Regions from separate parts of the Nitratireductor sp. L15S-10 genome, predicted to be linked through region 2. Evidence: predicted binding sites of a transcription regulator. Region 2 holds the regulator's gene; the other holds the start of a gene.
What was found. Region 2 encodes PhoB, which activates phosphate uptake and scavenging genes when phosphate is short. Its sites were predicted from a motif close to TGTCATNNANCTGTCAT; they were not measured.
Positions count from the first base shown of each region.

Region 1: ugpB (sn-glycerol-3-phosphate ABC transporter substrate-binding protein UgpB) is a predicted target of PhoB. The motif match lies at 2,367-2,383, and genes of this name have one in related genera.

Region 1 is NZ_CP120676.1:122,828-137,425, reverse strand. Features, by position in the region: gene ugpE (sn-glycerol-3-phosphate ABC transporter permease UgpE) at 1-33, opposite strand, end outside; gene ugpA (sn-glycerol-3-phosphate ABC transporter permease UgpA) at 45-926, opposite strand; gene ugpB (sn-glycerol-3-phosphate ABC transporter substrate-binding protein UgpB) at 987-2,309, opposite strand; gene P2W41_RS19960 (lysophospholipid acyltransferase family protein) at 2,523-3,161, shown strand; gene P2W41_RS19955 (phosphatidate cytidylyltransferase) at 3,161-4,111, shown strand; gene P2W41_RS19950 (CDP-alcohol phosphatidyltransferase family protein) at 4,108-4,752, shown strand; gene P2W41_RS19945 (MarC family protein) at 4,760-5,392, opposite strand; gene iolB (5-deoxy-glucuronate isomerase) at 5,499-6,314, opposite strand; gene P2W41_RS19935 (DUF3329 domain-containing protein) at 6,325-6,525, opposite strand; gene iolE (myo-inosose-2 dehydratase) at 6,522-7,430, opposite strand; gene iolD (3D-(3,5/4)-trihydroxycyclohexane-1,2-dione acylhydrolase (decyclizing)) at 7,431-9,254, opposite strand; gene iolC (5-dehydro-2-deoxygluconokinase) at 9,251-11,173, opposite strand; gene P2W41_RS19915 (MurR/RpiR family transcriptional regulator) at 11,317-12,129, opposite strand; gene P2W41_RS19910 (Gfo/Idh/MocA family protein) at 12,235-13,353, shown strand; gene P2W41_RS19905 (hypothetical protein) at 13,499-13,885, shown strand; gene P2W41_RS19900 (GntR family transcriptional regulator) at 13,895-14,590, opposite strand; gene P2W41_RS19895 (ABC transporter permease) at 14,594-14,598, opposite strand, start outside.
Region 2 is NZ_CP120674.1:682,686-697,283, forward strand. Features, by position in the region: gene pstA (phosphate ABC transporter permease PstA) at 1-806, shown strand, start outside; gene pstB (phosphate ABC transporter ATP-binding protein PstB) at 820-1,635, shown strand; gene phoU (phosphate signaling complex protein PhoU) at 1,658-2,368, shown strand; gene phoB (phosphate regulon transcriptional regulator PhoB) at 2,406-3,092, shown strand; gene P2W41_RS03310 (hypothetical protein) at 3,179-3,505, opposite strand; gene P2W41_RS03315 (DUF1328 domain-containing protein) at 3,596-3,763, opposite strand; gene P2W41_RS03320 (response regulator) at 3,894-4,688, opposite strand; gene P2W41_RS03325 (NepR family anti-sigma factor) at 4,892-5,098, shown strand; gene P2W41_RS03330 (sigma-70 family RNA polymerase sigma factor) at 5,104-5,655, shown strand; gene P2W41_RS03335 (response regulator) at 5,652-6,050, opposite strand; gene P2W41_RS03340 (Crp/Fnr family transcriptional regulator) at 6,191-6,940, shown strand; gene P2W41_RS03345 (AI-2E family transporter) at 6,870-8,063, opposite strand; gene P2W41_RS03350 (YqjD family protein) at 8,216-8,554, shown strand; gene P2W41_RS03355 (hypothetical protein) at 8,579-9,004, shown strand; gene P2W41_RS03360 (hypothetical protein) at 9,092-9,301, shown strand; gene P2W41_RS03365 (Dps family protein) at 9,348-9,857, shown strand; gene P2W41_RS03370 (diacylglycerol/lipid kinase family protein) at 9,915-10,832, opposite strand; gene P2W41_RS03375 (PRC-barrel domain-containing protein) at 11,046-12,077, shown strand; gene P2W41_RS03380 (ring-cleaving dioxygenase) at 12,250-13,182, shown strand; gene P2W41_RS03385 (alpha/beta hydrolase) at 13,186-13,812, shown strand; gene P2W41_RS03390 (GNAT family N-acetyltransferase) at 13,809-14,102, shown strand; gene P2W41_RS03395 (aspartate kinase) at 14,234-14,598, opposite strand, start outside.

The sequences.
Region 1 (14,598 bases), on a different replicon from region 2:
CAGGATCGTACCAAAGCCCTGTTTTTCAACCATGCCCCGCCCCCTCAGTAATGCACGCGCCGCTCGATGAAGCGGAACTGGATGACCGTCAGTATGCCCACGACGACCATCAGGATGACCGACTGGGCAGCGGAAGAACCGAGATCCTGCCCGACGAAACCGTCGGAATAGACCTTGTAGACGAGGATCGTGGTGGACTGGCCAGGCCCGCCCGCTGTCATGGTGTGGATGATGCCGAAGGTCTCGAAGAATGCGTAGACGATGTTGACCACAAGCAGGAAGAAGGTGGTGGGCGACAGAAGCGGGAAGATGATGGTGCGGAAACGATGCCATTTGCCCGCGCCATCAATGGCCGCCGCCTCGATCAGGCTTTTTGGGATCGCCTGAAGGCCGGCGAGGAAGAACAGGAAATTGTAACTGATCTGCTTCCATGCGGCGGCGAGAATGACCAGCGTCATGGCCTGCCCCCCATTGAGAACGGGGTTCCAGTTAATCCCCATGGCTTTCATGTAGAAGGCGATCACGCCGATTGAGGGCTGGAACATAAAAAGCCACATCACACCGGCAACGGCAGGCGCCACGGCATAGGGCCATATGAGCAATGTCTTGTAAGCCCCCGCTCCCTTGATCACCTGATCGGCCATCACCGCGAAAAGCAGCGCGACCGACATGGAAACCAGCGTCACGAAAAAGGTGAAGACGGTCGTGGTGACGAAGGACTGAAGATAATACCGGTCGTTGAAGAGATACTCGAAATTGGAGAACCAGACGAAGCGCGCGCCCAGACCAAACGGATCGGGCAGTAGCAGAGACTGGTAAAGAGCCTGACCGGCTGGCCAGAAGAAAAATACGATCGTCACTGCAAGCTGCGGCGCGAGCAGCAGATAGGGCAGCAACCGGTTGTCGAAGGTAACGCGCTTTTCCATGGGCCGACCAGATGATGTGGGACCGGCACATGCCATGCCGGTCCCACCGATTTCAAAGGATTATCGCGTCGACTGCTCGAAACGGCGCAGCAGCTCGTTGCCGCGGTTCACGGCTTCGTCGAGCGCTGTCCTGGCGTCCTTCTGGCCCTGCCAGACGGCTTCCAGTTCCTCGTCGATGATGGCGCGGATCTGGTCGAAATTGCCAAGACGGATGCCCTTGGAGTTTTCCGTCGGAGCCTTGCCGGTCATTTGCAGGATGGCAATGTCGGTGCCGGGATTCTCTTCATAGAAGCCCTGCTCCTTGGTCAGGTCATAAGCGGCGGTGGTGATCGGCAGATAACCGGTGTCCTGATGCCACTGGGCCTGCACCTCGGCGCTGGAGAGATAGTTCAGGAATGCGGCAACACCTGCATATTCCTCCGCCTCGTGGCCCGACATGACCCACAGCGAAGCACCGCCGATGATCGTGTTGTAGGGTGCGCCTTCCGCATCCGGCCAGTAAGGCAGATTGGTCACTGTGAAGGGGAAGTCGGCCTCGGCCTTCACACCGGCATAGCCGGCTGATGATTCGGTGAACATGGCGCACTCGCCCGAGCGGAAGCGCGCACCGCCCTCATTGCGCCGGCCCGAATAGCTGAAGAGGCCTCCCTTGGCCCATTCGCCCATCTTGTCGATGTGCTGCACCTGCAGATCGCCATTGAAGGCGAGTTCGGTGTCGGTGCCGGCAAAGCCGTTTGCTTGCGTTGCGAAGGGCACATTGTGATAGGCGCTCAGATTCTCGAGATGAATCCAGGACTGCCATGCCGTCGTCAGCGGGCATGCAGAACCGGCTTCCTTGAGCTTGACGAGGATTTCCTCGACTTCCGGCCAGGTGGCAGGCTTCGTCTCGGGGTCAAGACCCGCTTCCTCGAGCGCCTTCTTGTTGATGTAGAGCACCGGCGTCGAGGAGTTGTAGGGCAGTGACAGCATTTCGCCGTCGGTGTTGGTGTAGTAGCCGGCAACCGGTGCAAGATAGGCGTTCGGATCGAACTCGGCCTCTGCCTCGGCCATCACTTCATAGACCGGTTTGATGGCGCCCTTGGCAGCCATCATCGTGGCGGTGCCGACCTCGAAAACCTGCAGGATATGCGGTTGCTCGCCGGCGCGGAAAGCGGCAATGCCGGCATTCAGGGCCTCGGAGTAATTGCCCTTGAGGGTCGCGACAACCTCATACTCGTCCTGACTGGCATTGAAATCGGAAACCTGTTTTTCCAGCAATTCGCCAAGACGGCCGGAAAAGGCATGCCAGAACTGTACCTCAGTCTGCGCCTGTGCGGCGCCGACCGTTACCGGAAGCACCACGGTCAGAGCCGTGGCTGCGGAAAACATTGCGCGAAATCTCATTGTGTATCTCCCTGTAGCGCCGATCGCCGGTTAACCGGTCTCTATTGGTCGGCTTATGTTACCGTTGGATGACAGCATCTGTAGAATACATTGTCTATACCTTTTCCAGTATAGAAATTTCATGCTGAAATGCGCCGGTCATGCGATTGGCCTAGGCTATCGCCATCCTATACAAGGTGCAGGGTCGAATCGATTTCTGGGTCTGAGGGCAAAATGGGTTTCCTGGCGCGGCTCGCGGCTGGTGCAATCACGCTTTTCGCGCGCTTTATCACGGCCGTGCGGGCCGTTTGGGATGGCATAGAGCCTGTTCCCCGGCAGCGCATCTACTTTGCCAATCACGTAAGCCATGGCGATTTCATTCTTCTGTGGGCGGTCCTGCCTCCGCGCATGCGCGAGCAGACCCGCCCGGTGGCGGGCGCGGACTACTGGCTCAAGTCGCCCCTCCGCCGGTTTATCGGCCGTGATGTGTTCAACGCAGTGCTCATCGATCGCGACCGAAAGACGCGTGCCGACGATCCGATCAGGCAGATGGCTGATGCGCTGGATGGCGGCGCCTCGCTCATTATCTTTCCCGAAGGCACGCGCAATGAAACCGACAATCCTCTTCTGCCCTTCAAGAGCGGAATCTATCATCTGGCGACAGCACGCCCCGACATCGATCTTGTGCCCGTCTGGATCGACAATCTGAACCGAGTCATGCCGAAGGGTGAATTTGTGCCTGTACCGCTGATATGCACAGTTACCTTCGGTGCACCGTTGCGTGTGGAACCTGCGGAGACCAAAGAAGCGTTCGTGAAACGGGCGCGTGCTGCGCTCTTGTCCATCTCCGGGGCTGACGAGGGCAGCGCATGATGACCGTCCACCAGATTGACCTTCTGAAACTGCTTGGCGGCCTGGCCGCCGTGCTCGTTCTGGCTTCGCTTGTGGGTCATCTTCTCCAACGCAGGCTCTCGCCCGACGGCTCCAATGCTGCCATCGAAAACCTGAACGACCGGGTGAATGCCTGGTGGGTGATGATCATCCTCATGGGTGGCGCGCTGCTCTTCGGCCGGCTCGGCGCCATTCTTCTGTTTGGCTTCGCCTCCTTTGCCGCCCTGCGCGAGTTCGTGACGCTGACGGACACGCGGCGCGGAGATCACTGGGCGCTTGCCTCCGCATTCTTTGTCGTGCTGCCGGTTCAGTATTATCTGGTTTATATCGACTGGTACGGGCTCTATTCGATCCTTGTTCCGGTCTATGCGTTTCTGCTGATGCCCATTGTCTCGGCCCTGCGCGGCGACACGGATCATTTCCTCGTGCGGGTGGCAGAGGTGCAATGGGCGCTGATGATCTGCGTCTTCTGCGTTTCCCATGTGCCGGCCCTCCTGACACTGGAGATGCCCGGCTATGAGGGGCGCAACCTGCTGCTAATCGCTTTCCTGGTGGTGGTGGTGCAGTCGAGCGACGTGCTGCAATATGTCTGGGGCAAACTGCTTGGGCGCACGAAGATTGCGCCAAAACTCTCTCCCTCCAAAACGGTTGAAGGCTTCATCGGCGGTGCGCTGAGCGCCACGCTTGTCGGCGCGGCCCTGTTCTGGATGACACCCTTTACGCCTCTCCAGGCGGGGCTTCTGTCCTTCGTCATCGTGCTCATGGGCTTTTTCGGCGGGCTCGTCATGTCCGCCATCAAGCGCGACCGCGGCGTGAAGGACTGGGGGCACCTGATCGCTGGCCATGGTGGCTTCATCGATCGGCTGGATTCGGTGATTTTCTCCGCCCCCATCTTCTTTCACCTCGTGCGCTACTGGTGGTCGCTCACATGAACAAGACTGAGAATCGTCGCCCTCTGGCCAGCCGCGACACGGGATGGGCCAAAGCCGTGGCCCGCCGGCTTGCCGACACATCCATCACACCCAATCAGATTTCCGTGGCCAGCATGGGGTTCGCAGCGCTTGCCGGGCTGGCTTTCTGGCAGGCTGGTGAGACGGATGGCCCCGTGCGGCTTCTGCTTCTTGTTCTTGCCGGCCTGTTCGTGCAATGCCGACTGCTTTGCAATCTCTTCGACGGCATGGTGGCCGTGGAAGCGGGCAAAGGATCACCGGACGGCGCCTTCTGGAACGAGTTGCCCGACCGGGTTGCCGACATCGCGATCCTCGTCGGTGTGGGTTATGGGATCGATGCGCCGGCGCTCGGCTGGGCGGCAGGCGGCTTAGCGGTTCTCACGGCCTATGTGCGCGAGCTGGGACGCGCCTGCGGCCAGGAGGCGGATTTTTCGGGGCCCATGGCGAAGCCGCATCGCATGGCTGCGATCACGCTGGCCGCGGCGCTTTCATTGTTCGAACCCTTGTGGAATGGGCGTGGCGAGGTGTTTACCATGGCACTCTGGATCGTGGCCATCGGCGCAGCTCTGACCGCACTGCGGCGCTCCATTCGGCTGGTGAAGGGGCTGCGCGGTCAGGCCTAGTCGCCCGTCAGGCGAGGCCCGGCAACACGGCTTTCACACCGGCAACAATCATCTCCATGGCGATGGCGAGCAGGATCATGCCCATGAGCCGGGTGGTGATCACGCGTATGGTTTCGCTCAGCACGCGTCCGATGAATGATGCAAAGAAAAGAACGACAAAGAGGATCGCCAGAATGATGGCGACAACGGAGCCTACGGCCAATGTCGCCTTAAATCCGCCGGCATGCCCCGCATAGATGATCAGTGTTGCAATGGTGCCGGGCCCCACAATCATCGGAAAGGTGATCGGATAGAAGGCGAGCCCGGAAAGATCGCTCATATGGTCCTGTTCGCTCTCGGTTCCATGGTGGGACGAGAAGCCGTTTCCGTTCAGCATCGACCAGGCAATGTGTGCAAGAACGATACCGCCGGCGACGCGAAATTCATCCACTGTAATACCGAAGAACCCGATGATTGCCTGGCCAGCAAACAATATGACAGCGCACATGATGGCCGAGAAAATTGCAATTCTGAATGCCAGAACACGCTGCTGCTCAACCGTGAAACCTGCCGTCAGCGCCAGAAATATCGGCAGGTTCACAAACGGGTTCATGATGGCGAAGAACGCGCCGAACACCCTTGTCAGATCGGTGTAGTCCATAAAGATGCCCCGCCTGCCGTTTGCGCACCGCCCTCGGTGATGCCGGTGCGACTCACTGAATTCCCGGGCAGTATGGCATCAACCCGGGCCACCGGCGACGGCGCGTTCAGCCGGCTTTCGCATCACGCTGGAAGATCCAGTCGTGATCCGGGTGGTTCCTGAAGCGCCATTTGCGCAACGGGCCGGCCATAACGTTGAGATAATACATTTCATAGCCATAGGGTGCGCCGCAGGGGTGATGCCCTTTCGGAACCAGAACCACATCATGGTCTTTCACCGTCATGGTTTCGTCGAGTTCGGCATCCTCGGTGAAAACCCGCTGGAAGCCGAAACCCTGCGCGGGATTCAACCGGTGATAATAGGTTTCTTCCAGATAGGTCATGTCCGGGAAATCGTCCTCGTCATGCCGGTGCGGCGGATAGGACGACCAGTTGCCCTGGGGGGTATAGACCTCAGTGACAAGCAGGCTGTCGGCGACGTCGCGGCCTTCCATGGCGATGTTGTGGATGTAGCGCGTGTTGGCGCCCTTGCCGCGCTCTTCGAGGCTGATGCCTGCGGGGCCGATCACCTGCGCTTCATGCCCACCTTTGCCCGGTGCCGTGCAGACGGCGAGCGTGCAGTCCGTGGTGGCTCGGGCCTGCCATTCAGTGCCACCGGGAATGTAGACCGCATGTGGTGGCAGGCGCTCGAACACATTCATGCGCTCACCCAATTCGCCAAAAGCCTTGCCCGCGCCCGAAATCTCCGCCTTCCCCTCGACCAGCACAAGAATGACCTCGCGGTCTCCTGTCGCCTCGGACGCCATCTCGCCGGCTTTCAGACGATAAAGACCGAAGCCGACATAGCCCCAGCCTGCCGATGCCGGTGTTATGTCGTGCACCTTGCCGGCGGTGCCTGCGGGTTTGACCAGAAGATCGGGCATGCTTCCTACCTTATTCGTTTTCAGTATCGTCGGGCCTGAATGTGTAGAGCAGCGACCAGGCCGCATAGACGCCTGCAGCGGTAAACAGAATTCCCCAGAACGGCGCGCCGGAGAGAAACTCGAATAGTCCCCAGCCAAAACATACGGCCACCACGGCCACCCGTCGCCAGAGCGGCCGGAAAAAGGGATGACGTGGATCGAGAAAATTCATTCTGTGTGATTCCGGGTGAGGCCGGAAGCATGCGCCGCCTGCCGGAGCGCTTTCAAGCCCATGGACTGATATTTGACCGGGTCGGCCTTGAGCGGGTCCTGCTCGGCCTCGATCACGAGCCATCCATCATAGCCCTTCTTCGCGAGCACGCTCAGCACAGGCTCGAACGCGATGCCCCCTTCCGGGTCTCCCGGCACGGTGAAGACGCCGCGACGCACGCCTTCGAGGAAGGAAAGCTTCTCCTGCTCCACTTCGCTGCGAATGGCAGGGCGCACATTCTTGGCGTGGAAATGGGCGACCCGATCGCCATAGGTTTCGGCCAGCTCCACCGGGTCGGATCCGCCAAACCAGGCATGTCCGGTGTCGAGCAGAAGGCGGGTGGCGGGGCCTGTGCCATCCATCAGGTGCCCGATCTCCTCGCGGTTTTCAACAACGGTGCCCATATGGTGATGATAGACCAGCGCAATGCCCTGCGCCGCGCAATATCCGGCAATCGCCTCAACCCCGGCACAGAAGGCCGGCCACTGCGCCTTTTCAAGGCGGGGGCGGTCTGCGAGCGCCACGGCATCGTTGCCGTGAATGGCGTTGGACGTCTCGCAAACGATGCACACCTTGCAGCCGTTGGCCTTCAGCATGTCGAGATGCGGCTGGATCGCCTTCTTTTCCGTTTCGATGTCGTTGACCAGCAGGTTGAGCGAGTGCCAGCCGGAAACGAAGACAAGGCCGTGCCCGGCAAGAAGCGCTTTCAGCGCCTCGCCCTCCGCGGGCATCTTGTGCCCTTTCTCGATGCCGTCAAAGCCGATGGCCGCCGCCTCGGTCAGGCATTGTTCAAGCGGAATGTGCGCGCCTATGGTCTGGTCGTCATCATTCGACCAGGCAATGGGATTGGTGCCGAAACGGATCATTCAGTGTCTTTCTTTCAACGCCTTTTCGTAGGCCCTGCGAGCAGTATTGACTTCCCGCCGCTCCGAAACCTCGGGCACCGCCACATCCCACCAGTAGCCGCCGGCCTCCGTCGAGGGGTAGGGGTCCGTATCGATCACCACGACGAAAGGTCCCTTGGCGGAGCGCGCTTCGGCAAGTGCGGCCTCCAGCTCGGCAATGGAGCCGGCCTTGCGCGCCTCCGCTCCCATTGAGGCCGCGTGGGCGACGAAGTCGATCCGCGACGGATTCACATGGTGCGCATGATCGAGCAGGTTGTTGAACTCGGCGCCGCCGGTGCCCATCTGCAGCCGGTTGATGCAGCCGAACCCGCGATTGTCGGTGATGACCACGGTGATCTTGATGCCCATGGAAACGGCAGTGGCCAGTTCCGAATTCATCATCATGTAGGAGCCGTCGCCCAGCATCACGACCACATCGCGGTCGGGCTCGGCCATCTTGATGCCCAGCCCGCCGGCGATCTCATAGCCCATGCACGAATAGCCATATTCCATGTGATAGGAGCCGGGCCGCCCGGCCTTCCACAGCTTGTGCAACTCGCCGGGCATGGTTCCGGCCGCACACATCACAACCGTGTTTTCACGCGCCGCACGCTGTACCGCGCCGATCACCTGCATGTCGGTGGGAAGTGCGTTGTCATCGACTGTGGGTGCTGCCGTCACGGCGTCAGCCGCTTTGAACCACGTTTCCTTGAGCCCCGGGTCGGGTGCCTGCGCCTTCCATCCACCGAGCCCTTCGGACAGAAGCCCGAGGCCGACATCGGCATCGGCAATCAGTGCCTGCGCATCATGCTTGCTGCCATCATGGGGCTGGACGTTCAGCGCCAGAATTCCCGGCCTTTTCCTGAACAGCGCCCAGGATCCGGTGGTGAAATCCTGAAATCGCGTCCCGACACCGATAACCAGGTCCGCCTCTTCGCAGACCGCATTGGCGCTTGCCGAACCCGTGACCCCGACCGGGCCGAGATTGAACGGGTGATCCCAGGGGAGCGCGGACTTGCCCGCCTGCGTTTCCACCACCGGAATGGCGTGCTTTTCCGCAAAGGCTTTCAGAGTGGCGCAGGCACCGGCATAGTGAACGCCACCACCGGCAACGATCACCGGACGGCTTGCGGCGCGAATGGTTTCGATGGCGTCGGCCAGTTCGGCTTCATCGGGCTGCGGCCTGCGGCGGCGCCAGATGCGCTCGTCGAAAAAATTCTCCGGCCAGTCATAAGCTTCCGCCTGCACATCCTGGCAGAAGGCAAGCGTCACCGGCCCGCAATCGGCGGGGTCGGTCATCACGCGAAAGGCGCGCGGCAGCGCAGTCAAAAGCTGTTCGGGCCGGGTGATGCGATCGAAATAGCGTGAGACGGGGCGGAAACAGTCATTGGCGCTTACCGTGCCGTCACCGAAATCCTCCACTTGCTGCAAGACGGGGTCGGGGCCGCGATTGGCAAAGACATCGCCCGGTATGAGAAGCACCGGCAGACGGTTCACATGAGCGAGCGCGGCCGCGGTCACCATGTTTGTCGCGCCGGGGCCGATGGACGATGTGACGGCCATGGCCCGCCGCCGGCCAAGCTGTTTTGTATAGGCAATCGCCGCATGGGCCATGGATTGCTCATTGTGTCCGCGATAGGTGGTGAGCGTTTCGCGCGCCGCATAAAGCGCTTCGCCAAGGCCCGCCACATTGCCATGGCCAAAAATAGCCCACATGCCGGCGATGAAGGGCTCGCCCTCCTCGTTCTTCTGGGCAGCGATATAGCGGATGGCCGCCTGCGCTGCCGTCAGCCGGATTGTCTTCATGCCGCCTCTCCCTTTTGCGCCCGTGCCCGCGCCCGATCCCAGACAGCGCAGAGATTTGCATAGTTTTCCGCCATCTCAGCGATAGCCGTTTTGTCGTCGATTGCGCCGGAAAGCCAATGCCGCGCCGCATCGGCGAAGATTGTGCGGCCGACGGCAAAACCCTTGACCAGGTCGAAGGAGGCAGCGACCGCAAAACTCTCCTCCAGCTCTCTGGCCGGCGCATCGAGCCCGAGCACGACAATGCCCCGCGTGTGCGGATCGTTGCGTTTGATCGCATCGCAGGCCTTCTGCCATGCGGCACGCGATGTCATCGGTTCGAGCTTCCACCAGTCGGGATAGACCCCGATCTCGTAGAATCGCTCGATGACGCGCGCTGCAGTCTCATCGTCGCATTTGCCGACCCTGGACGGGATGATTTCGAGCAGCATTTCCAGCCGATTGCGGCGGCTCGCGGCAAAGAGACGTTTGACGGTTTCTTCCTGCTCTTCTCTCATCCCCGGCTCATCATCCGGGTGATAGAAACACAGAACCTTGACCACGTTCTCCAGGGGCCACTCATCGAGCCCACCGCAATCCGGGCCGATGGCCGGTTCCAGCGTGAGCGGGCGCGAGCCAGGCCATTCGACCGGGCGACCTATCCACAGTCCGGAGCCCGAGGCAGCGTAGAGGGCACCCTGCCCGAGCCGGCCATCGCACAGGATCCCATATCCATGACGTCCGCCGGCGACGGTCTTTGCCGCCTCAAGGCAGAGTTTCTTGAAGTCGCCGATGCGCTCGTGGGAGACACCCGCCTCATCGGCCATGGCCTCCAGCTGCATGCGGTGGTCGAAGGCGAAGACACGCATCTGCGACCAGTCGCCATGCCGTGTCGTCGCCCAGTGCACCTGCTCAAGCGCGGCATCCTTGCGCAGTGCATTCTCGCGAATGCCAGTACGAAAAAAATACTCCAGCTCCTCAAGCGAAGGATAGGCCGGCGCACAGCCGTGACGGGAGACCGCGAAAGCACCGCACGCATTGGCGTACTTCAGCGCTGTCGGCCAGTCCTCTCCCGAGAGCCAGCCTTTCAGAAGCCCCGACATGAAACCGTCGCCCGCGCCAAGCACGTTGAACACCTCGATCGGGAACCCCTCACCCGCCTCGCCCTCATCGAGCGTGTCGGGGATCGCGCCTGCAAAGGCGGAGGCACCCATCGGTCCCCGCTTGCAGACGAGGACGGCATCTGACAGCCCACGCACGTTTCTCAGCGCTTCGATCGTGTCGGTGGATCCGCCGGCGATATGGAACTCCTCTTCCGTGCCGACAATCAGGTCGAACAGCGGCAGGGTGGACTGGAGCTTGGCGGTGACGCGTTCGGATTCGATGAAGCGGCTCTCGCCGGCACCATGCCCGGCAAGCCCCCAGAGATTGGGGCGGTAATCTATGTCGAGTGCCGTCAGCGCGCCATGCTCGCGGGCAAGCCGCAACGCCTTCAGAACCGCGGCCTCGGTGCGCGGATGAGAGAGATGTGTGCCGGTCGCGCACACACAGCGGGCCTCGGCGATGAAATCCGGGTCGATGTCTTCTTCGCCAAGGGCCATGTCGGCGCAGTTTTCGCGATAGAAGATCAACGGAAACTGTTCCTGGTCGCGGATGCCGAGCAGGACCAGCGCGGTCAGGCGTTCGGGGTCGGTCACCACACCGCGGGTGTCGACGCCCTCGCGCTCCAGCTCCTCGCGGATGAAGCGGCCCATATGTTCATCGCCCACGCGCGTGATCAATGCCGATTTCAGACCGAGACGCGCCGTGCCAGCAGCGATGTTGGTGGGGGATCCGCCGATATATTTGTTGAAGGAGCCCATGTCCTCCAGCCGCCCGCCAACTTGCGCGCCGTAAAGATCGACCGAAGAACGGCCGATGGTGATGAGGTCGAGGGACTTCATCCTTGTCTCCTCCATACATTTCTGCCGCGTTTACATCCGCTGAACGGCAGAGGGCGATGGTGTGCCGGCATCGGCGTTCCATCGATCACATTTATGGAAGATATGTTCTATTTTAATGGCAAAATCAACATCAGAATTCCATTTCACTGGGTGTTGGCGCCCACGGCGACCACAAGCGCCACTGCAAGTGACAGCGTGGCGGAGAGCGACCGGAAAGCACCGAAATCGGCTTCGGATACGGTGAGCATAAGAGGTGTGATGGGCCGCAACGGACTGGCAATGGCGTCGGTAATCGCGATCACGTCGGCCCCGGCAGCGCGCGCTGCTTCGGCCAGTTCGACAGTTTCAGCGGTGTAGGGTGCGAAAGTGATCGCTATCACAGCATCACCCTTGCGAATTGCATGACGATTATCGAGCCTGCCGACGTGGTCGTGAATCATGGTCGGCACGTTCATCTTCTCGAAGGCGTAAGCGAAATAGGCCGCCACCGAAAATGCGCGACGCAACCCGACGATGTGCACCATATTCGCCTGGGACAGCGTTTTGATGGCTGCGTCGAGCGTCTCCGGGTCAATGGTTTTGGCAAGGCTTTCAAGCGACAGACGCCCCGCCTCGATGAACTCGGCCAGAAGTGCTGAGGCACTTCCCGCGCCACTTTCTCTCAGCTTTTCGAGCCGCGTCGGATAATCGGGCCAGTTTTGTACATAGGAATCCCGGAAAAGTCGCTGCATCTGGGAGAAACCGGAGAAACCGAGCACCTGACAAAACCGCATGAAAGCCGATGGTTTCACCCCGGCGCCTTCCGCCATTTCGGCAACGGTGGACACCGCGATGCGATCCGGATTTGCGGCCACGTAATCAGCACACTGTTTCAATCGCTTGGGCAGGCCGTCGGACACTTCAAGCATGCGATCGAGCAGTTCCTCGATGGTCTGGGGTGCGGAAGGCTCTGTCATGCCCGGCTCTCTTTCTTTTGTATGCTCTGGTCTTTCGCTTGACAGCGTGGCTGCGATGATCTTACGCAATTGGAATAAAAATTCCAATAGTGGAGGAGAATTTCCATGCGCGAAATCGGCGTCGGCCTGATCGGGACGGGTTTCATGGGAAAGACTCATGCTCTGGCTTTCCGCGCAGCAAGGGCCGTGCTCGCCGATTTGCCGGAAGCGCGGCTGGAGGTTTTGTGCGACACGCCCGCCACGCGCGCCGAACAGATGGCTGTGCAATTCGGTTTTGCACGCGCCACGGAAGACTGGCGCGCACTGGTGAATGACCCCGCCGTGGACATTGTTTCCATCACCACGCCAAACCGTATGCATCGCGAGATGGCGCTGGCAGCCATTGAAGCCGGCAAACATGTTTATTGCGAGAAACCGATGGGCCTGACCCTTGATGACGCCCGCGCCATGGCAGACGCGGCGGGCAGGGCCGGGGTAAAAACCATGGTCGGCTACAACTACATCAAGAACCCGGCATTCGAACATGCCCGAGAACTGATTGCCAAAGGCACCATCGGCAGGCCGGTGCATTTTCGCGGCTTTGTCGACGAGGATTACCAGGCCGATCCGGAACTCGCCTGGACATGGCGCGCGCGCATGGAGGACGCCGGGCTCGGCGCCCTGGGGGATCTTGGTTGTCACCTGGTTTCCATGGCGTACGGGCTGATGGGGCCAATTGAAACCCTGATCGCCGATATGCAGACCATCCATCAAACACGCCCCATGCCCGACGGAAATGGGCGCGGCAAGGTGGAGAATGAAGACGTTGCTTCCGCGCTGGTGCGCTTCGCGAGCGGGGCGCAGGGCATACTGGCCACCTCCCGCTCTGCCTGGGGGCGCAAGAACCGGTTGGGTTTCGAGGTGCATGGAACCAAGGGCATGATAGCCTTTGAACAGGAGCGCATGAACGAGCTTCAACTCTACCGGAACGAGGGTCCAGCGGCCGAGCAGGGGTTTCGGACAATACTCACTGGTCCGGCCCATGGCGCTTATGGGGCTTTCTGTCCCGCGCCGGGTCATCAGCTGGGTTTCAACGACCTGAAGGTTCTGGAGGCAGGTGCATTCCTGCGAGAAATCGCCGGCGGTGAGAAGGTAGGTCCCGATTTCGCAGAGGCGCTGGAGTTCGAAAAAGTCATTCACGCCATCGCTGTTTCTGCGCGCGAGGGGCAGCGTGTAACGGTATAGGAGCGTTCACGGGACCTCTCACCGCCGCGCCAGCCAGTGACCGGATCTGACCGCATCAGAAGAAATGGCGATTTCTCTGCTTGATCTTTGTCAAAGCAGGACCAGAATCACACCCATAGGGTGGTGGAGAACGAAAGGATCCGGCATGACCTCAGCTTCTGATCTCTCCCCGAAATTCCGCCATGTGCGCCTGGAACTGGCCCGCGAGAAGGGCCACCCCCTGGGCGATCATGACGAGGGCTATGACCTGCTGGTTCCGCTCGACACGGAAGGGCATCTCGATGCAGCGGAATGGAAGAAGCACCAAGCGCAATGTCGCGTGCGGCGCTTCGAGCCCAATACGGAAGACAAGATCGGTCGTTTGCGCCGCAAGCCCGGCGGGCAATGGTATTTCGACTACGAAGAAGGCGACCGCGACGATGAGATCGGCTTCCGCCTCGGTGAAGAACGATTTCGGCAGGGCGAGTATATCTCGATCTCCCGGCAGGGTCAGATGCACACGTTTCAGGTCAAGCTGGTGGAACGGCTTTAGGATCAGCCGCTAGAATCGGAAGAAGGAATCCTGCAGGGCCGAGTTGGAATACTCGACGGGCCGGCCCTTCGCATCCACCACCACACGCTGGACCCTGAGCAGCGGCGAGGCCTTCGGGATGGACAATGCCTCTGCCTCTTCTTCGGAAGCCGACAGAAGCGAGACGTGCTCGCGCGCAAGGAAGATCTCGCCACCCAGAGCAGCCCGCAACATGGTGTAAAGCGACGTCTCCGCGAGGCTGGACACGTCAAGCTTCTCAGCCAGGGCAGCGGGGAGAAGCGAGGTCTGGTGAACGACGGGACGGCCCTCCAGAAGTCGCACCCGGCGGATCTCGAAAACCTGGGTTCCAAGTGGCAGTGAGAGCGCGTGGGCGATGGAGAGCCCTGCCTCGATAAGCCCCGTGGAAACAAGCCGCGTTGACGGGCGGAAGCCGGCCTCGCGCGCTGCTGTGGGGAAATCCACCAGCTTTTCGCCGCTGCGCCCGATGGCGCGTTCACGATAGACGGTGCTTCGCCCCTGCCCCTTGGAAACGAAACCTTCCCGCTGGAGCAGTTCGAGCGCCTGCCTGAGGGTGCGTCGCGAAACCGCGTAGGCCGTGGCCAGTGCATGTTCGGAGGGTAGCGGATCACCATTGCGCCACAAGCCGCCTGTTAGCTCGCGGATGAGCCTGTTGGCGAGACGCTGATAGGCGTGATCCGCAGCCATGCGTCAGG
Region 2 (14,598 bases):
CGGAAGGTCAGCGGAAGATCTCCGACCGCGAGATCGTGTGGGTCGACCAACTCAAAGCTGACGGACGCACGGCAAGTGCCTGGAACACACAGTTCTTCTTCGGCGGTGCAAGCCGTGAAGCAGAAATGGCAGGCATCTGGGGCGCGGTTGTCGGCTCCGCTCTGACGATGCTTGTCACACTGGCGCTGTCCTTTCCCATCGGCGTTGCCGCCGCCATTTATCTGGAAGAGTTCGCGCCGAAGAACCGCCTGACCGGCTTTATCGAGGTGAACATCAACAATCTGGCGGCCGTTCCGTCCATCGTCTTTGGTTTGCTTGGTCTCGCCGTGTTTCTGAACTGGTTCAACCTGCCGCGGTCGGCGCCGCTGGTTGGCGGCATGGTTCTGGCATTGATGACCCTGCCGACGATCATCATCGCGTCACGGGCAGCGTTGCGTGCAGTGCCGCCCTCGATCCGTGAGGCGGCGCTCGGTGTCGGTGCCTCGAAGATCCAGACGGTGTTCCATCACGTTCTGCCGCTCGCGATGCCGGGCATTCTGACGGGCACCATCATCGGTATGGCGCAGGCTCTCGGTGAGACCGCTCCACTCCTCATGATCGGCATGGTCGCCTTCATCGTGGATATTCCAGGCGGCTTCACATCGCCGGCCACGGTTCTGCCGGTCCAGATTTTCATGTGGGCGGATTTCCCGGAGCCTGCCTTCCAGCAGAAGACGTCCGCGGCTATCCTGATCCTTTTGGGCTTCCTGATTTTGATGAACGCCGTTGCGGTCGTGTTGCGCAAGCGTTTCGAACGCCGCTGGTAACGGAGTAGGAGAAATGAACATGTTAACGGATGCGGCAGTGGAAGAAGCGGTGCAGAACAGGACGGAAGAGTTGCCCGTGAAGATGCGCGGATCAAAGGTCCGGGTCTTCTACGGCGAAAAGCAGGCGCTCTTCGATGTCGATCTTGATGTCAGGCAGAAGCAGGTAACGGCTTTGATCGGTCCTTCAGGCTGTGGCAAGTCCACCTTCCTGCGCTGCCTCAACCGTATGAACGACACGATCGACATCTGTCGGGTGGAAGGCGAGATCACGCTTGACGGGCAGGACATCTACGACCCGAAGGTCGACGTGGTTGAGCTGCGCGCCCGCGTGGGAATGGTCTTTCAGAAGCCCAACCCGTTCCCGAAGTCGATCTACGAGAACATCGCCTACGGGCCGCGTATCCACGGTCTGGTCTCCTCAAAGAGCGCGCTGGATGAAGTGGTCGAATCCAGCCTGCAGAAGGCGGGGCTTTTCAACGAGGTGAAAGATCGCCTGCATGAACCCGGCACGGGCCTCTCCGGCGGCCAGCAGCAGCGTTTGTGCATCGCGCGCGCCATTGCGGTGTCGCCGGAAGTCATCCTCATGGACGAACCGTGTTCGGCGCTCGACCCCATCGCCACCGCGAAGGTGGAAGAGCTGATCGACGAATTGCGCGAGAACTACACGATCGTCATCGTGACGCACTCGATGCAGCAGGCGGCGCGCGTCTCGCAACGCACGGCCATGTTCCATCTGGGCAACCTTGTCGAGGAGGGGCCGACGGACAAGATGTTCACCAATCCGGATGACAAGCGCACTCAGGATTACATCACTGGTCGCTTCGGCTGACGCACAGATAAGGAACCAGATCATGGGCGAGCACACAGTCAGCTCCTTCGATGAGGAACTCGGTGAGATCGACCGCCTCATTCGCGACATGGGCGATCTCTCCGGTGCGATGACCCGCGCCTCCACCAGTGCCCTTCTTCATTCCGATACCGCACTGGCGCAGCGCGTCATCTCCGATGACACGATCATGGACGCCAAGCAGCGCGACCTCGACGAGCGCGCCATCACGCTGATCGCCAAGCGCCAGCCAATGGCACAGGATCTGCGCAGCGTTGTCGGTGCCATTCGCATGGCCGCCGATCTGGAGCGTATCGGCGACCTTGCGAAGAATATCGCCAAGCGTGTCAGTGCGGTCGGCCAGAGCGCGACGCCGCGCACACTTGCTCATTCCATAGATGCTATGGCGGGCCTGGTGCTGCAACAGGTCAACGCTGTGGTCGAGCACTATGTGAAGCGCGAGCCCGAAGCATTGATCCAGTTGCGTGACGACGATGAGAAAATCGACATTCAGTACACGTCGGTGTTCCGGGAATTGCTCACCTATATGATGGAAGATCCGCGCAACATTACATCCTGTACGCATCTTCTCTTCTGCGCGAAGAATCTGGAACGCATCGGCGATCACGTGACGAATATCGCCGAGAATGCCTATTATGTGGTGACGGGGGAACAGCTTCCGGTCCAGCGGCCGAAGCTTGATGAAACACAGATGACGGTCGATGCGGATGCCTGATCGGCCGTAGCAATACTTTAGGAGAATGCCTTCCATGATTGCCCCCAAGGTCATGGTCGTTGAAGACGACGAACCGCTTTGCGTCCTGCTGAAATACAATCTGGAAGCCGAGGGTTATCAGGTCGAGATGATCTCACGCGGCGATGAAGCTGAAGTGCGGTTGCAGGAAAATGTCCCGGACCTGCTAGTGCTGGACTGGATGGTTCCGGCTGTATCAGGCATCGAACTGTGCCGCCGGCTGCGCATGCGGCCTGAAACCGAACGACTTCCCATCATCATGCTCACAGCGCGCGGCGAGGAAAGCGACCGCGTTCGGGGGCTTTCCACCGGTGCCGACGACTATCTGGTCAAGCCATTTTCGACGCCGGAGTTCGTGGCGCGTGTGCGCGCCCTTTTGCGCAGAGCCAAACCTGAGGTTCTCTCAACGGTTCTCTCTGTAGGCGATATCGTGCTCGATCGGGAATCGCATCGCGTCTATCGGCGCAAGAATGAAATCCGGCTGGGCCCGACCGAATTTCGACTTCTCGAATTCATGATGCAGCATCCCGGCCGTGTCTTCTCGCGCAGCCAGTTGCTCGACAATGTCTGGGGGGAGACGATCTACATCGACGAGCGTACTGTCGACGTTCATGTGGGCCGATTGCGCAAAGCCGTGAATCAGGGGCGGCTCCCCGATGTGATTCGCACCATTCGCGGAGCTGGCTACGCCATTCGAGAGGCGTGACTTCCGCTTATCTCGACTTCCTGTCGAAAATCCTGGAAATAACCCCGGCGCAAATGCCGGGGTTATTTGTTCAAGCCGTAGTGTGATTACTCGGTGAAGGTATTCTTCTGGCGAGCATGCTGGTTCTGAGCAACGGCGAAGCTTGTGGCCGGCTCCAGCGAGGCTGTCAGCTTTCCGTCTTTGGTGATGTCCCATTCCAGCACCGCGTCATCATAGACGAGCGCTGGATCGACAAAGACGCACGTTGCCATCACCCGCGGGGCCTCGCCTTCAAGCTCACGCATGGAGATGGGCTTCTCCGCCTCGCACTCCTCGAACGTTTCATAGACCGGAGCGGGGGCGGGAAGTTCGCGGCATTCAGCCATGTTGCCGGAGCAGCCGACAACCAGAAGAAGCGCAGCGATATGTTCCATGGCGTTCTCCTTTCACTGTCTGCCCGACGCGGAAGCCATGGATGGTCCGCATCGTCGGATGCCGCATTCGTTTACGTCTTTCGTACTTGTTTAACCACGCCCTCTCAGCAGCCCCATTATCAGGGAAATCGCGAGAAGGGCGAGAAAGATGTAGAACAGGATCTGTGCGATCCCCGCGGAAGCGCCTGCAATACCGCCAAAACCAAGGGCGCCGGCGATGAGTGCGACGACGAGGAATATAAGTGCCCAGTAAAGCATTCTGTCTCTCCGTTTAGTTATGGCTGTTAAACGTCCATCCACGATGATTGGTTCCCGGAGAAAGAAAACCGGCAAACAAAAAAGGCCGCCCGAAGGCGGCCTTTCTCATGAAGCCGGTGCTTCTGATGCCTCAGGCGGCCGCGCGAGCCTGGTGGTCGAAGAAAAGCGCCTGGCTGATTAGCGCCTTGACCATTTCCGGGCTGAACGGTTTCGTGACGAGGAAGGTCGGCTCAGGGCGCTCACCTGTCAGCAATCGTTCCGGGAAGGCGGTGATGAAGATCACGGGGACGGTGGCCCCTTCGAGAATCTCGTTCACTGCGTCAAGGCCCGAACTCCCGTCTGCAAGCTGGATGTCTGCGAGGACCATTTTCGGCTGCGTTTTTGCAAACATCTCGACGGCTTGCTTGTGGGTGCGGGCATTGCCGACGACGCGATGACCGAGACTTTCAACCATCTCCTCGATATCCATGGCAATCAGCGGCTCGTCCTCGATAATCAGGATGTCGGTGGCCACCTGGCGGGATATCTCCTCGCTGGCCTCGTGCAACATCGCGTTGATGCCGTTCATATCGGTTTCCAGAATTTCCGCCGCTTCTTCCGGTCGGAAGTTCTCGACGGCCACCAGAAGGAACGCCTGTCGTGGGCGGGGGGCGAGCGACGACAGATTTCTGGAAGCGCGTTGTTCCCATGCGGACGTCGGTGCACTTTCGGGGATCGGCACATCGAGCGTTTCGAAAAGCGATGTGAAAAGCCTGAAAAGCGCGATCTTGTCCGTTGATGCTTCGGGGAAAATGCTTGTGTCGGCGATCAGCGCTTCAAGCGCCGCGGCCACCAGGGCGTCACCGCTCGTTTGCGAGCCAGACACGGCTCTGGAAAAGCGCCGCAGATATGGAAGATGCGGTGCGATACGCGCTGACAAAGTCATGGATTTCAGGTCTCCCTCGTAATGTGGCAATGGGAACAATGCATATTTATGATGGTGAAAACGCGTGTTGCGGGAAAATGTTCCATAAGGAGGGAACGTTTTCTGCTCGGCGGCGTTTTGCCTGCTATGGAAGAGTGGTGGCGCGGGCCAATTCAATTGCGCCCGCTTCATTGGGAGACAGACTATATGGACGAAGACAGGGCATGAATTACGGCAAACCCAACACCCATCGGGGCCCGGACAAGCGCGGAAAGGATAGCGATCCTCTTGGCGCAAACTCCGAGATCGGGCGCAAGCTCAGGCAGTATTACGATGATTTGATAACGGAAGACATTCCGGACCGGTTCAGCGATCTTCTCAACCAGCTGGAACAGAAGAGCAGTGCCAAGACCGCCGGGAACAAGGATTGATATCGATGAGTGTATATCCTGGCTTTCGTGACGATCTTCTGGCCACCGTACCTAGCCTGCGCGCGTTTGCGGTCTCACTTTCAAAGAACGCCGACCGGGCCGATGATCTCGTTCAGGAGGCGCTCGTCAAAGCCTGGGACAAGCAGGCCAGCTACCAGCCGGGCACCAATCTGAAAGCGTGGCTCTTTACGATCCTTCGCAACGAATTCTATTCCCAGATGCGAAAGCGGAAGCGAGAGGTGGAGGATAGCGACGGCGCCATTACAGGGCGTCTGTCTGTCCATCCGGCTCAGGAGGGCTCCGTGGATCTCAAGGATTTCCGCCGGGCGCTGGAGCAACTGCCCGAGGATCAGCGCGAGGCAATCATTCTGATTGGCGCCTCAGGCTTTTCCTATGAAGAGGCGGCGGAAATCTGTGATTGCGCGGTGGGTACGATCAAGAGCCGGGTCAGTCGTGCCCGCACGCGTCTGCAGGAGATCCTCAAGATCACGGGCGAGAACGACTTCGGCCCGGATGCGATCTCGGCCCAGATAACAAACTCCGTCTTTACCGCTTAATCCGAGCGGGAACCGCTTTCATTCGAAGAGCCAATCGCCTGCGCCAACGCCTGGATCAGGTCGCTGTCCTTGTACGGTTTTTCGACGATGGTAATGCCGTTAAAGGGCTCAAAGACCTGATGGCTGGCGGCGTAGCCCGTGGCGAAAATAAATGGAATTCGCCGGCTTTGCAGCAGGTGGGCGAAGTCGTTTGTCCAGTTGTCGGATATCCTGATGTCGAGAATGGCTGTTGAAATCCGCCCGGTTTCAAGCACGTCTGGCTTCAGCGCGTTAAACGAAGTTACGGTCACCACGTCCTCTGCGCCATGTTCCTTGCAGAGCTCTTCGATGTTCATGGCAATCAGGGCTTCGTCTTCGACCAGCAGCACTCGGGCCCCATCGAGGGTTTTTTTCAAATGGGCATCCTTCCGAAACCAGAGAAATTTTCTCCTGAAATCTCATTAGTTGACTGACTTGTCATTAAAAAAAGACATGGTACCAAAGAAGCCGAGGGGATCGGCGGACATGCTTCCGGATCCGCGGATCGAGGCAAGCTGTGACAAAAGAACAAGAACGCGTTCACGCCAGTCTACCGTGTGAAAAGTGCCCCTTGCGGAAACTCGAGCTTTTTCGGGATTTCGACGAGTGTGAACTGGAATTTATCGGCCGCTTCAAAAAAGGTGACCTGGCGGTCAAGAAAGGCGCGACCGTGTTGGTGGAGGGCGCACACAACCCGCACCTTTACACCGTTCTTTCCGGATGGGGCTTTCGATACAAACTGCTTGAAGATGGCCGCCGGCAAATCGTCAATTACGTAATGCCCGGCGATCTTGTCGGTCTGCAGGGCAGCCTGCTGGGCGAGATGAAGCACTCGGTCGAGGCGCTCTCAAACATGGTTTTGTGCGTGTTTGAGAAAGCCGAGCTTTTTTCCCTCTACCGGGAGTTTCCTGAACTTGCCTATGACATCACCTGGATCGCCTCGCGTGAGGAATGCATGCTGGATGACAACCTTCTCACGGTTGGTCGTCGCACAGCATTGGAAAAAGTCGCCTATCTCCTGATGTTCATCCTTGAGCGAAGCCGGCAAAGTGGTCTGACCAGGAACGGCACGGTGTCGCTCACGCAGCAGCATGTGGCTGATACGCTCGGCCTGTCTCTTGTCCACACCAACAAAACCATTGCGCGCCTCGCGGAGCGGGGTCTTTTGAAATGGGAGGATGGTGGCTGCCGGATACTCAATCCGGAGGCCTTGGCCGAACTGGCGGACTGGACGGCCGAGAAAGCGGCGAAGCGGCCTTTTCTATAGGTGGTTTCGGTTCAGGCGAACGTGTCGATGCACGCGGTTTGGCGGGCGTGGGAGGTTCGATGCCCGGGATGATGTTGCCGGCTATTGCATAAAGTGTCAGCAATGCGGGGATGGCGATGAAACCGCCGATAGGCCCCCACATCCAAAGCCAGAAAGCTATTGCAAGGAAAACGATAAACGGGTTGAGCGTCATTCGCCGACCGATAACGGTCGGCGTGACGAACTGTGCCTCTGTCGCGTTTAACGCCAGATAGGTTAGAGGCGGCAGAAAACTCGCCGTCAAGGTGTCGAAGGTGGCAAGGCCCACTGCGAGCAGGACGCAGGCCATGACCGCAGGGCCGATATAGATCACGAAATTGAGCAATGTCGCCATCGCTCCCCATAGCGCCGGTGAAGGGACGCCGAGCAGCCAAAGGGCGATGCTTACAGCGATGCCCAGACCGATATTGATGATGGTAATCGACAGAAGATAATCCGAGACGGCATTTTCGACATCCCGAAAAATGTGCGCGACCCGCCAGCGCAAACGACGGTTGAAACAAAGGTGCAAAATAGCCGCCCGCGTTTCGTGCCGTGTGGCCACGAAGAAATAAAGGCTCGCAAAGAAGATAAGCAATTGCGCCAGCAGCGACGGCGCAAGAACCGCGACGTTCTCCACGGTGGTGTCTTCCTTCACGGCGACCGTCACGCTGGAGCCGCCGGTGACGGAACGAATCTGTTCCTGCAAATCCTTGATGGTGCCAAGAGGCTGTCTCAGACTCGAGAGCTGCAACTGCAATTCGTTCCATATCTGGGGCAGGCGGTCGGCCCAGGCCGTCAGCGGGGCCGCGATCGCTGTCAGGAAGCCGCCCACGAGGCCAATGAAAATCAGAACCACAGCTACAGCCGAGACGGCTGGCCAGACCCCCATCCGCTCCAGGCGGGTGGCAATGGGCCCGAGCATCAAGCCAATGAAGACCGCGAGCGATATCGGTGCCAGCAGGAAACGCCCAAAGTGCAGCGCGATGATCAGCGCCAGCAGACCCAGAAGCAGAACAGAACTCTGCGCGCCGTAAGTCAGCGCCATCTCGAGGGTCATGATGTGCGAGCGTTTGCGCGAGGTGTCCAAAGACTTGTGATCCATCCAGTTATCCGCCGACGTTTCCAGTGAAAAGCGTGCTGGTGGGCAAATGGTTCCTTGGCGGAGGGAACTTCGTGGGATGTTTCGCGTTGGGCTGTGAGCAAAACTTGCACGAAACATGGCCCCAAACATGGCCGAACCATGGGAGACTGCATATGGCAACGACCACCGCGAAAACCGCCCGAACCCAGAAAGACGATGCGGTAACGACCGGCGATCTGGAAAAGGATATTCAGCAATTGCGCACCGACATGGCGCAGCTGGTCAGCCATCTTAAAGACATGGGTGGTCAATCCGGCGAGGCAGCGCGTAAGGCGGCCGGAGAGCGGATCGAGCAGTTGCGCGGGCAGGGCGAGGCAGCGCTGAACAGCGTGAAGGACAGCACGCAGGAGCTGGAGCAGGAATTGGTCCGCACGGTGCGTGAGCGCCCCTTCACCTCGCTTGCGCTGGCTGTGGGGGCCGGATTTCTCATCGCTCTCGCTACCCGCCGCTAGGCCTTCGCCATGATGGCAAGGCTTTTGGCTTCACTCGCAGCCGGAGAGTTTTCGGGTGTGTTCAAGCGTATGAAAGTCACGACCGGCTTTTATGCGCTGGCCGCACTTCTCGGCCTTTTCGGCCTCGGCTTTCTGGTGCTGGCCGGGTTCATTGCGGCCTCGCGGCAGTGGGGTGTGATCGAGGCTGCACTCGGTTTCGGGGTTGCGTTCGTAACCATGGCGATAATCGTCCTTGTCGGTCTGAAGGTGTGGAGCCGGGTTCAGGCCCGCCGTGCGCGCCGTCGCCGCATCGGCGATGCAGGTGTACTTGCAGGCACCGCAGCACTGACCCTGTTGCCGTCGGTGCTTTCGCGCACGGGAGGGCTTGGTGCGGTGGCGCTGCCGGCTTTGGCCGTCCTTGGATACGCGATCTATCGGGAAAATTCCGGCCAGGACCCTGACGACCGTTAAAGGGCGCTGTAGTGCGGCTCCTGCATTTTCATGGAACCCTCTTCTGCCCTCGGCATTGATTGAGGCACAGAAACAGGAGCAGTGATCATGCCTGAAACCCCGAGGCCCGAGACCCCGAGAAAGACACCGCCGCAGGACGCTCGCCAGGGGCGTCGAGGCTTTCCAGTGCTGATGGTGCTGGTGTGCGGCCTTCTGCTGGCTGCCCTGGTCTGGTGGGGCGTCGAAGTCTACGGCCTGATGCTGGATGATCAGCAGGCCATAGAGCTGCCGGCCGCACAGGATGAACCGACGAGCTGATCCGCCTGGATACCTCGTCAGAACCCGTCAACCAAAGGAGTACCCCATGAGCGATGCCGCTGAAGTTCTCAAACCGAAAACCCATGCCGAAAAGATGGATATCGGCCTTTCTGCAGCGGACAGAAAGGAAATTTCCGCCGGCCTTTCGGAAATCCTCGTCGATACTTATCGCCTATTGATCAAGACACATATCTACCACTGGAACGTGGTGGGGCCGCTGTTCCATTCGATCCATGTGCTGACCGAAGAGCAGTACAATACACTGTTCGAGGCGACCGACATCATCGCCGAGCGGGTGCGCGCGTTGGGCCATCACGCTCCCATTCTGAGTGGCAAGGGTGTCGACACATCCATTGAGCTTCGCGCCTCGGGCCGCTCGGCGCTGGAGATGGTCCAGGATCTGGTCGAAGACCATGAGGAGGCTGTGCGCAAGATGCGCGAGATCGGTACCAAGGCCGACGAGAAGGGTGACCTTGTCACCGCCGACATGCTGACCGATCGTCTTACCTTCCACGAAAAGGCGCTGTGGATGCTGCGTGCTCTTATCGCAGATTGATATACGAAACTCCTCCCAGGACTTCTGCCGGCCGGTTCGCCCCGGCCGGTTTTTTTGTCAGGAGAGGTCGCTCTCCTGTTTCGGCACCAGAACACGCAGCGCCTTCGGATGAAGGACGATCCGTGTCTCCCTCGGCAACGGCCGCAGTTCGCCATCGATGGCGCACTTGAAGCGCTGGGTTCCGGAGTGGACGCGCACCGTCACCTCGCTCGCCTGATGGATCTCAACCTGTTCGTTCTTGCGCCAGCGGCCAATACCCATATTGAAGAAGAAGAGAAGCATTTCGGCGCGTGTGCGCGCATGGGTGATATATATGCCGAGCTGGCCACCGTCGGGGCTGTTGGTGAACGGCAGGTGCTGGCCTTCACCGTAGAGATTGTTGGTTACTGCCAGGTTTGAGGTGGTGGCGAGCATCTTTGTCTCGGGCAGTTCGAGTTCCAGCTCCAGCTTGGGTGGCCGGATCATCGTTGCGATTGCCGCGCGCACTGAGGCGAAAATCTTGCCCAGTCGGGATCGGAACTCCATGCGTTCGCGCAGACGGATAAGTTGCGGGTGCATGCCGATCGACATCTGGTGCACATAAAATGTGCCATCGGCTTCCGCGATGTCGACGTGTCTGATCGAGCCCTGGGCGAGAGCCTGCATGGCCGCATGCAGGTCTTGCGGAATGCCGAGGCTGCGGGCGAAGAGGTTCATCGTGCCGGCGGGGAGGATGGCAAGCGCCTTTTCGGAATGGGCGAGCAGGCCGGCGGCAAGCGAGGTCGTGCCATCACCACCGCCCGCAAGAAGAACATCCGCCTTCTTATCACTGGCCGCCTCTTCCATCATCGACACAATTTCCTTGCCGGGACAGAGCCTGACTTCGATGGAATGGCCGGCCGCCTGGAAGATATTTCTTATTTCTTCAGCAAGCGCTTCAGTGTCGAGAGTTCGGAGTGTTCCTCCGTTGCGGTTGAGAACGGCCAGAACATGCATCGGGGTTTTCCTAAAAGTTTCTCTGCGGTCCGACTTTAAGGGGAGGCGGAAAGAATGGTTCCCGAAAGAAGTCTGTCACAGTGAGAAGAAAATCGCGGAACAAGAATCGGGGCGGCGCGTTCTAAGGGTGCAAACGGCCACACACCAATCCTCCCTGGCAGGTTCGGTTCGGTGCGTGGCCTGTACAGAAACACTGCACACGGAGAGCTTATCATGTTCCGCAACCTTTTGGCGACCACCGCAATTGCAACTCTTGTGGCGACCGGTGCCGTCGCCCAGACGTCGACCACGACGGGAACTGGCGCACCGGCAGCTGCACCCACCGAGCAGCCCACTGAAATGGTGGTGCGCGCTGACGGCCACCTGGCGACCGATCTTATTGGCAAGACCGTTTACAATGGCACCGGTGAAGAGGCCGAGAACATCGGCGAGGTCAATGACCTTGTTCTGGACGAAGAGGGCGAAGTCAGCGCTATCGTCGTTGGCGTCGGCGGCTTCCTCGGCATCGGCCAGAAAGAAGTTGCTCTCGAGTACGATCTGGTCGAGTGGGCCGAACAGGATGGCGAGCGCTGGCTCGTGGTAGAGACGACGGCCGAGGCGCTGGAGGCTCAGGAAGAGTTCGATCGCTCTGCTTATCGTCCGATGCCGGCTGATGCCGATGTTTCGGAAGCAAAGCCTGCTTCCAAGGATGATCTGGCCAACGCGCCGGTCAAGGCAGATGACAATGCGGAAGAGACCGCTATGGCGCCGGCGACCGACGCGACAAGTGGCGATGAAGCTGTAAAGACCGATGATATGGCTGCAGCGCCTGCTCCAGAGGCTGACGATGCTTCCAAGCCCGTCGATCAGGCCGCCGACACGCAGGATCAGGCGACTGACGATACGATGACCGCTGCGATCGACCGCTCCAGTCTTCAGGAAATGCCGGCGAATGAAATTCGCACCGAGGAACTCACGGGCACCACGGTTTACGGCGCCAATGAGGAGAACATCGGCGAGATCGGTGACGTGATCATCTCGCAGGACGGCAAGGTCGATGCCATCATCGTCGATGTTGGTGGTTTCCTCGGCATCGGTGAGAAAGAGGTCGCCATTGGCATGGACAACCTCGCTTTCATGAGCGACGGGAATGGTTCGCTCTACCTCTACACCGAGTTCACCGAGGAAGAGCTCGAGCAGCAGCCGGCTTATGACGAGGCAAGCTATGGCGAGCGTCGCGACGAAATGCGGATGCAGGTTCAGTAATCTGCGCGTACCGCATTAGAGCGAAGAGCCCCGTGCGAAGCGCGGGGCTCTTTGTTCATGGAGCGTTGACAATGCGTTTGATCGTTACCGCTTTCATCGACGAGTAATTGCCGCCATCTTGGCGCCAGGGTTTGTCGCAACCATGCGACGGCCAGGCGCGAAAGGAATTGCCATGCTGACCCAGATTGAAGGCATTCACCACATCACCTCCATGGCCCGGGATGCGCTGGCGACGGATCGTTTCATCACCGATACGCTCGGTCTGCGCCGCGTGAAGAAGACGGTGAATTTCGATGCGCCGGATGTCTATCATCTCTACTATGCCAATGGCACTGGGAAGCCCGGCACGGTGATGACCTACTTTCCGTTTCCCAATATCGTCGCCGGCAGCCGAGGGGCAGGCGAGGTCGGAACGACTGTCTATGCCGTTCCACAGGGAAGTCTCGATTACTGGACCAGACGTCTGGAAGCGCACGGTGTCGCCGGCGTTTCTCGCGAGAGCCGTTTTGGCCAGACGCGCCTGCTTTTCGAGGGTGTGAATGGCGATGGCTTTGCCCTGAACGAGGTGGAAAGCGATGCGCGTGAACCGTGGAATGGCGCCGGGGTTGCCGATGAGGCGGCAATCCACGGCTTTCACTCCGCTTCGCTGGTCCTGCGCGACAGGGCCGGCACCCAGGCGCTTCTTTCGCTCATGGGCTACACGCCGCTCGGCGAAGAAGACGGTGTGCTGCGCATGGTGAGAAAGGGCGGCAACGATGCCAACCTGATCGACCTCGAAACCCGGCCCGATGCGCCAGTGGCGCGACAGGGAGCCGGCTCGGTTCATCACATCGCCTTTGCCGTTGCAAATGACGAAGCGCAGATCGCCGTGCGCGAGGAACTGGTGGCACAGGGCTTTCAGATCACGCCGGTGATCGACAGGGATTATTTTCATTCGATCTATTTCCGCGCTCCCGGCGGTGTGCTCTTTGAGATTGCGACCAATGATCCGGGCTTTGCCAGTGATGAAGACATGGCCCATCTGGGCGAGGCGTTGAAACTGCCCAGACAGCACGCGCATCTGCGCGAGCGGCTCGAGGCATCGCTTCCAGAGATCGGTGGTTGAGCCATGGCGGCGAAAAATTACGTGCATCACCTGGCCTCGGCGGGGCCGGGAAAACCGCTCCTGTTCCTCTTCCATGGAACAGGCGGCGACGAGCGTCAGCTCCTGCAGCTGGGTGCGGAGCTGGCGCCCGGAGCCGGCATTGTTTCACCGCGTGGCGATGTCAGCGAACAGGGCGCGGCACGTTTCTTTCGGCGCACCGGCGAGGGGGTCTACGACATGGACGATCTGGCTCGGGCGACCGACAGGATGCGTGAATTCATCGCCGCCCATGTGCAGCGGGAAAAGCCCAGCGCGGTGCTCGGTCTGGGCTACTCCAACGGAGCGAACATTCTCGCATCCGTGATCTTTGCCGCGCCGCAGCTTTTCGATGCTGCCGTGCTGATGCATCCGCTCATTCCCTTTGCGCCCCGCTGGGGCGAGGGGACCGTAACAACGCGGTTTTTGCTTACGGCGGGGCGGAAAGATCCCATCTGCCCGGCTCATCTCACAACACGGCTTGGGGATTATCTCACCGAAGCCGGTGCAGAGACCGAGATCGAATGGCATGAGGGCGGGCATGAAATACGCCCGAACGAAACATTGGCGGCAGGGCGGTTCCTGCATTCGTTTCTGAAGGGAGTGGAACAATGAGTGTGAGCGAATCCATCATTGTCGAAGACAATGACAGCAAGGGGCGCTATCTCTATCGCGCCGATGGCCACGAAGCGGAGATGACCTACTCCAAGATCGGAACGAGCCAGATCATCATCGATCACACGGGCGTGCCGGAGGCGTTTCGCGGGCAGGGAGTCGGCGTCGCGCTTGTCACGCGCGCCGTGGAAGACGCGCGCGCCAAGGGTATCAAGATCAGGCCGTTGTGCCCATTTGCCACCGCTCAGTTTCGACGCCATCCGGAATGGGCCGACGTCCTGGCGCGCTAGGGCGGATCCGCGCTTCCAAGAAACGGTGAACCGCTCAATCTATCGGATTTTGCCCACTTACGCAGACGTCAGGTGACACCACCTGACTGCAAAATGCTCATGGCGAACGGGTTACGTTGAAGGAAACCGGCTCAGGCCGCTTCCTTCAACGTCTCCTCCCCCTCTTCAATGAAGGCCCAGTGTAGCGCCTTGACGGCTTTTTCCAGATCTTCATTGCGGACGAGAAACTGTACGTCGACGCCGCGACCCGTCTCCTGCGAGGCAAGCGGCTTTACGCCAGCCTCGTCCAGAGCCTTCAGACCTTCCAGCATGACGCCAAGCCCGGTCAGATCGCGCCCGATCACCGACACCATGCCTGCGCGACGTGCGGTGATGCGCGCGGCGGGATAGCGTTCGGCCAGATCGCGCTCCACGCGGCGCACGGATTTGAGCGTCGCCTCCAGATGGTGAACGATGGAATTCGCGTTCGAGCTTTTCGACACGATGCGCACCCGGT